DNA from 3 places in the Listeria sp. MAN/IMW/UF464 genome. Region 3 is predicted to be linked to each of the others. Evidence: a T-box and tRNA genes for the amino acid it is inferred to sense, from the RefSeq annotation. Region 3 holds a T-box; the other regions hold tRNA genes.
What was found. The T-box of region 3 lies ahead of serS (serine--tRNA ligase). A T-box ahead of a tRNA ligase gene usually reads a tRNA of that ligase, here a tRNA-Ser.
Positions count from the first base shown of each region.

Region 1 (2,270 bases), on a different contig from region 3:
AATACTCATCGTCGCATTTTGGGCATTTCCTAAATAAAGTTGTAAAGTAGCTTTCGTTTCATCACTCCAAAATGGCAGATTCATCAAAACTACAGCAATAGAACCAAACATTGTCAGTGGAAACGCTAACATAAAAGCATCTCGTAAAGTCGTTAAGTAACGATTCTCCCCTAACTTTGCAGCAAGAGGCATTAATTTATCCCCAAGCAACTCCATAAATTTATTCACTTTTCTTCCCCCAAACGTATTTTTTTCTACAAGAAAACGTTTTCTATTTATTATTATACTCATTTATTTTTAAATGTCTAGTCTTTTTAAAATAAAAGACCAAACAAAAAAGCTTCCATCATATTGATGAAAGCCTCAAACTTATTTTTTCTTTTTCTTTGCTAGCTTTTCTGCTGCTTTTTGTTTATTTTCTGCTAATCGGAAAAGTGTCATTTCTTTAATTAATTCATAAGGAACTTCTTCTTTGATAGGAAATTGAACCGCACCTTTTGAATACTTGTACTTTCCTAATTGCTTCTCAAAGGCCGAAATGCCACTAGGCGCTGGATAAAACCCGTAATGATTTTTCGCGACTGCAAAATGCACTAGATTGCCTTCAAAATAAAAAGTTGGCATTTGATAGCTGATTTTCTCAGTTGCTTCTGGGGCAGCAGCTTGAATTGTCTCTCTTATTGTTTGCAACACTTCTTTTGTTTCTGGTGGCGCTTGGGTAATATATTCATCAATCGTTGTAAATTCTAGCTTATTATCCATAGTCCATTCCTTTCTGAAACGTTTTTCTTATTATAGCAACTCTCTTCTTAAATGCCAATTTTAGCGCGCAAAAAAGGTTACCTTAACATTTTATAAGGTAACCTTTCTTAATTACGGAGAAGGAGGGATTTGAACCCTCGCGCCGCGTGAGCGACCTATACCCTTAGCAGGGGCACCTCTTCAGCCACTTGAGTACTTCCCCAAACTCCACAGGCAGGATTCTTGTTCCTGCGCCCACTCGGTTAACAGCCAATTACGCTATCAACGGAGCTACTGTTGAATTATCTGACTTCCATTAGTATACGCAGAATTAAGCAAAAATGCAAGGCTTTTTAGGGGGATTCTGTATAAACTTTTTTTGAACCAGTTTGCTTTAATCTTCCGCCGCAACTGCCACAGCGATAACGGTTTACATTAAATCTACGTTGTCTTAAAAATGACTTCCCGCAACTTTTACATGTATATTCATGCATTGTAATTTCACGCGGAATCGCAGCACAAAACCTTGGGGCGTCTACTTTTTTTAATAATTCACGAAAATCCTTGTCGCGATGTTGGTAGCCTTTTTTCTCTAAATGAAGGTGATAATGACATAATTCATGTTTCATAATGCCGAAAAAGTACTCTAAGCCAAAGTTTTCTAAGTACTTAGGGTTCATTTCGATATTGTGGCTTTTGAGTAAATATCTTCCGCCGGTTGTTCGTAAACGCGTGTTAAAAACAGCTTGGTGACGGAATTCTTTTTGGAAAAATTGCAGCGACACTTCTTCCATGTGCTGCTGCAATTCTGTTTGATTCATTATTTGACACTTCCATCTGGATTACGCATTGTTAAAGCAATTCGATTTTTCTTCGTGTCTACTTCATCAACCCAAACTGTTACAACGTCTCCTACTGAAACGACATCCATCGGGTTTTTAACAAAGGAATTACTTAGTTTTGAAATGTGCACAAGTCCGTCTTGTTTCACGCCAATATCAACAAAAGCGCCAAAGTCAACAACGTTACGAACAGTTCCTTGTAACTCCATCCCTTGTTTTAAATCTTCCATCGAAATAACATCTTGTTTTAATAGTGGAGCTGGTAGTTCATCACGAAGGTCGCGGCCTGGGGCAATTAAGTTATCAATAATGTCGCGCATCGTTTCTTTACCAATGCCTAGTTTTTCTGCTTCTTCTGGGATACTAAGAGCTTGTAATGCTACTTTTAAATCCTCACTACCAATATCATTCAAGCCAAAACCAGCTGCTTTTACAATTTGCTCTGCTGCTTTATAGCTCTCAGGGTGAATAGCTGTTTTATCAAGCGGATTTTCGCCCTCTAAAATACGTAAGAAACCGATACTTTGTTCATATGATTTCGCGCCGAGACGAGGAACTTTTTTCAACTCTTTACGGGAAGTGAAAGAACCATTTTCTTCGCGATATTTACGAATGTTATTTGCAACTGTTTTGTTTAAACCGGCAACATATTGTAAAAGTGATGCGGATGCTGTATTTACGTTGACG
Region 1 is NZ_JBZWZP010000001.1:760,466-762,735, forward strand. It holds gene celB (PTS cellobiose transporter subunit IIC) at 1-228, opposite strand, end outside; gene AC4PG0_RS03905 (iron chaperone) at 370-762, opposite strand; tRNA gene AC4PG0_RS03910 (tRNA-Ser) at 877-964, opposite strand; gene AC4PG0_RS03915 (SprT family protein) at 1,095-1,562, opposite strand; gene AC4PG0_RS03920 (Tex family protein) at 1,562-2,270, opposite strand, start outside.
Region 1: it encodes a tRNA-Ser, which carries the amino acid that the T-box ahead of serS (serine--tRNA ligase) is inferred to sense. The anticodon was not compared.

Region 2 (2,270 bases), on a different contig from region 3:
ACATTAGAAGCAAGCATGGATGCTATTCCGCTTGAAGCTAGTTCGGTGGATGTTGTGCTGGCATCGCTCGTGTTACATGAAGCGGGTTTACTTCTGGATGTTTTGCGTGAAGTAAGTAGAGTCGTGAAACCAGGTGGCTACTTTGCTACCATAGAGTTTGATACACAAGGAACGGATTTGAAAGGTCCACCAATGGAAATTCAAATTTCAGCTGAGAAATTGAAGGAAGAGCTTGCAGGATTTGGGTTTGAAGTATTGCAGAACTGGGAGCTTGATGAGGGAATGTATGTGAGTATTGCGGAGAAAAAAGCCTGAATTTCGAGAAGTATAAATAGATAAAATTTGAAGAGTAAATTGAATAAATATAATATGTTATACAGCTGTGTTAACTAGTTCAACAGAGGATGAAGAGCATAAATTTGAGTATGAAAAAGGGAATAACCATGCTGTGACATTTAAGCAATATAGGACTAGTGGGCTTGTGCCAACTGACTATGGAAGTAAAAAATTATACGCGTTCAGATATCAAGATATAAGAAGTGTTGGTTCAGTTAAAAAGAAAGATATGAATAAACAGCTAAAAAGTGCAGGCAAATGGTTCTTTAACTCTTCGCCATATTAAGTAATAAAAGGGGAGAATAATGAAAAAGTTAGTTATATGGTTTTTATTAATAATATATGCAGTAGTGTACTGTAATGTTTTATTTAATGTAATTAAATATCAAGAAGGGTCATTCTTTTCTGTTTGGTTTCAAATAATTGCAGTATTTTGCTTTTTAGCTTCATGTTTATATTTTTATAAATGTAAGAAGTTTATACTAAGTGGTTTAACGGGGAGCCTTGTGTTATTTTTCTTAGTTAGCATAGTCGTTAGTTTATAATAATTTTCAAATTTAAAAGATGTTTTTAAGAATAGGTGATAGGATATAATCAACTATTTTTTGAATACTTAATTAGGAGAACACAAATAAAAAAGGTTGACTACTGTTCAAATAGTTTCTTGAGCAGTAGTCAACCTTTTTATTTCTACGGAGAAACGGGGATTCGAACCCCGGCGCGGCATACACCGCCTAACAGATTTCGAGTCTGTCCCCTTCAGCCGGACTTGGGTATTTCTCCACTGTGACATAGAATGCCGACAAGAAGTATTGTATAATAATATTAACAAAAATACCAGTGTTTTTTATAAAAGGAGCGTGCTAAATGGAAAGAAAATTGGTTCAAGAAATTAATTTACTAGAAAATAAAAAATTGGTTATGAATTTGAATATTGCTGCGATTGTTATTGTGCTTGTGTTAACTGTTTTAGGAATTGTTTTTTCAGGCGGTTTCCAGATTACAAATGGTTTGGCGGGGGTTATGTGGCTTGGAGTAGGTTATTTAGTAGCAATTGTTATTCACGAAGCCGTACACGGGATTTTCTTCAAAGCTTTTCGCCCAGAATCAAAAGTGAAATTTGGTTTTAAAAATGGGATGGCTTATGCTGGAAGCCCCGGAGCATTTTATTCGAGAGCGCAATTCTTTATTATTTCGATTGCGCCATTTATCGTTCTTACGGGATTGTTCATTTTTCTGCGTTTTCTCGGTGTGAATGAAGCAGTTCTATATTTAATTTTTGCCTTACATACATCAGGTTGTGTCGGTGATTTTTATTACTGCATTCTTTTGATTAATCAGCCAGCTGGGATCGTTGTGGAGGATACGGATAAGGGAATTAGTTTTTATTCAGAAGGTTAAGCTTGGTAACGATTTCAACAAAGTGTTAAAATAAGGATATACTTTTAGAAAGAGGTGCTTGATTTTGAAACGAATAACAATTGGTAATAGCGATTTAACCGCTTCAGAAATTTCGCTAGGATGTATGAGAATGGCGGATCTTAGTAAAGAAGAGGCGAACAAAGTAATTAATACAGCACTTGAAAACGGTATTGATTTTTTTGATCACGCGGATATTTATGGCGGCGGTAAATCAGAGGAAGTCTTTGCTGATGCAATTGATATGAATGCAACTGTTCGTGAAAAAATGATTCTTCAATCAAAATGCGGAATTCGTCAAGGATTCTTTGATTTTTCAAAAGAGCACATTATTTCTTCTGTGGAAGGTAGCTTGAAACGCCTGAAAACAGATTATTTAGATACACTATTACTTCATCGTCCGGATACACTTTTTGAACCAGAAGAGGTAGCAGCGGCTTTCACAGAACTGGAAAAAAGTGGAAAAGTTCGTCATTTTGGCGTAAGTAATCAAAACCCAGGTCAAATCGAATTAC
Region 2 is NZ_JBZWZP010000001.1:1,012,817-1,015,086, reverse strand. It holds gene AC4PG0_RS05160 (class I SAM-dependent methyltransferase) at 1-315, shown strand, start outside; tRNA gene AC4PG0_RS05155 (tRNA-Ser) at 1,030-1,119, opposite strand; gene AC4PG0_RS05150 (DUF3267 domain-containing protein) at 1,204-1,737, shown strand; gene AC4PG0_RS05145 (aldo/keto reductase) at 1,802-2,270, shown strand, end outside.
Region 2: it encodes a tRNA-Ser, which carries the amino acid that the T-box ahead of serS (serine--tRNA ligase) is inferred to sense. The anticodon was not compared.

Region 3 (2,270 bases):
AGTTCGATTTTCTTTGCTTCGTCTAAATCATGCCACCTGATGCCTTGTACGGCTCCTTCAAGCGCACATAGTTCACTTAAACAAACAGTTGAATCTTTTTCCCAAATACGTAAAAAGGCTGCTTTGCTTCCAACATCTTTTAGCTCAGCTGGGGTTTTTATCCCAGCTTTTATTAAGTCCTGCTCCAGTACTTTGCCAATGTTTGGTAATTCGCTTAGGTTCGCCATTACAGTTCCTTCTTCCTTTTTATTTTGGTAATTCGATTTTTTCGATACCGCCCATATAACCTTGTAGTACTTTCGGAATGCGTACAGAGCCATCTTCCTCTTGGTAGTTTTCCAATATAGCAGCGACCGTACGACCTAGCGCTAACCCGGAACCATTTAATGTGTGCACGTATTCTGGTTTGCTTCCTGGTTCACGGCGGAAACGAATGTTGGCGCGTCTTGCTTGGAAGCTTTCAAAGTTACTGCAAGAAGAAATCTCACGGTAAGAATCATAGCTTGGAATCCAAACTTCTAAATCATATTTTTTAGCAGCAGTGAAGCCTAAGTCAGCAGTACACATGCTTAGTACGCGATATGGTAATTCTAGGCGACGTAATACTTCTTCTGCGTTTCCAGTTAATTTTTCAAGCGCCGCGTAGGAATCTTCCGGTTTAACAAATTGAACTAATTCCACTTTGTTAAATTGATGTTGACGAATTAAGCCACGCGTATCACGACCCGCAGATCCCGCTTCAGAACGGAAACATGCGCTAAATGCTGTATATTTTCTTGGTAAATCTTCTGCTTTTAAAATATCTTCGCGGTGGTAATTTGTTACTGGTACTTCCGCTGTTGGAATAAGGAAATAGTCTTCCGCTTCAATTAAAAATGCATCTTCTTCAAATTTCGGCAATTGTCCAGTACCTGTCATGCTCGCGCGGTTTACCATGTACGGTGGAAGCATTTCTTCATAGCCATGTTCATTCGAATGCAAGTCCATCATAAAGTTAATTAGCGCTCGTTCCAGTCTTGCACCTAATTTTTTATAAAAAACGAAGCGGCTGCCAGTTACTTTTGCAGCATTTTCAAAATCAAGAATATCAAGGTCAGTTCCTAAGTCCCAATGAGCTTTTGGTTCAAAATCAAATTCGCGAACTTCGCCCCATTTGCGGATTTCTACGTTATCGTCTTCCGATTCACCGACCGGAGTAGACTCATGCGGAATATTTGGAATCGACATTAAAATCGTATCTAACTTCTCGTCAATTTCTCTTAATTCGATGTCTAATGTTTTAATACGGTCACCAACGACACGCATTTCTTCAATTTTAGCATCAGCATCTTGTTTTTCGCGTTTTAATTTAGCGATTTCTTGAGATACTTCATTACGCTGGCTTTTTAGCGCTTCTGTTTCCACAATCAGTGTACGACGACGTTTGTCTAACTCGCCAAATTTCTCAAATTCACCCAAGTCTTCCCCACGATTTTGCAACTTCTGTTTTACTTCTTCAAAATTATTACGTAACAATTTAACATCTAACATGCTAACTCCTCCTTTATTTTTTTCCATATAAAAAACTCCCGTACTTTCCCGAATTAACAGGAAAGGGACGAGAGTTAACCGCGTTGCCACCCTTATTGGGACTTAAAAAAATCCCCAGCTTCATTTAGGTTTAACGGACCCAGCCGGAATGATTTACTCGCAAAACTATGCTTTCCACCACTCACTCCAAGATGGATTCATAAGGAAACTTCACCAGTTCGCACCAACCACTGGCTCTCTTTAGAAATTCTACCTCATTACTACTTCTTGTCTTCGCTTTTCGTATTAATTTAAAGTTATTCTATCGCATATCTGCTTAAATTACAAGCAAATCTTTAACCAATTAAATCGAGCGTGTCTGGACCGTCATCATCAGAATTCAGTATTCTAATTTGTTCCGGAACAATTTTTATAACGACAAAGGATGGTGAATCTTCGCCTTGAAACCAGTCTTTAGAGATATTTTCCCAGATGCGTTCTTTGATAGATTCATCTTCTTCCAGTGATGCTAAACCATTGATTTCTAAAAAGGCAGATCCGGGGCTATCATAGCCAATTAAAACGCATACGTGCGGGTTTCTACGGACTTCCTCTGTTTTCGGTAGTTCTTTTCCAGATGGTGTATAAAGTGTTAAGCCATCATGAAGAAACGTCATATATCTAGCGTGCGGAAAATCGCCTTGTACAGAGGTTAATACCCCAACTTGATGTTGTTCTAAAATGGCGAGAATTTTATCTTC
Region 3 is NZ_JBZWZP010000003.1:360,580-362,849, reverse strand. It holds gene AC4PG0_RS11725 (TfoX/Sxy family protein) at 1-227, opposite strand, end outside; gene serS (serine--tRNA ligase) at 247-1,530, opposite strand; T-box leader at 1,591-1,813, opposite strand; gene AC4PG0_RS11715 (pyridoxamine 5'-phosphate oxidase family protein) at 1,866-2,270, opposite strand, start outside.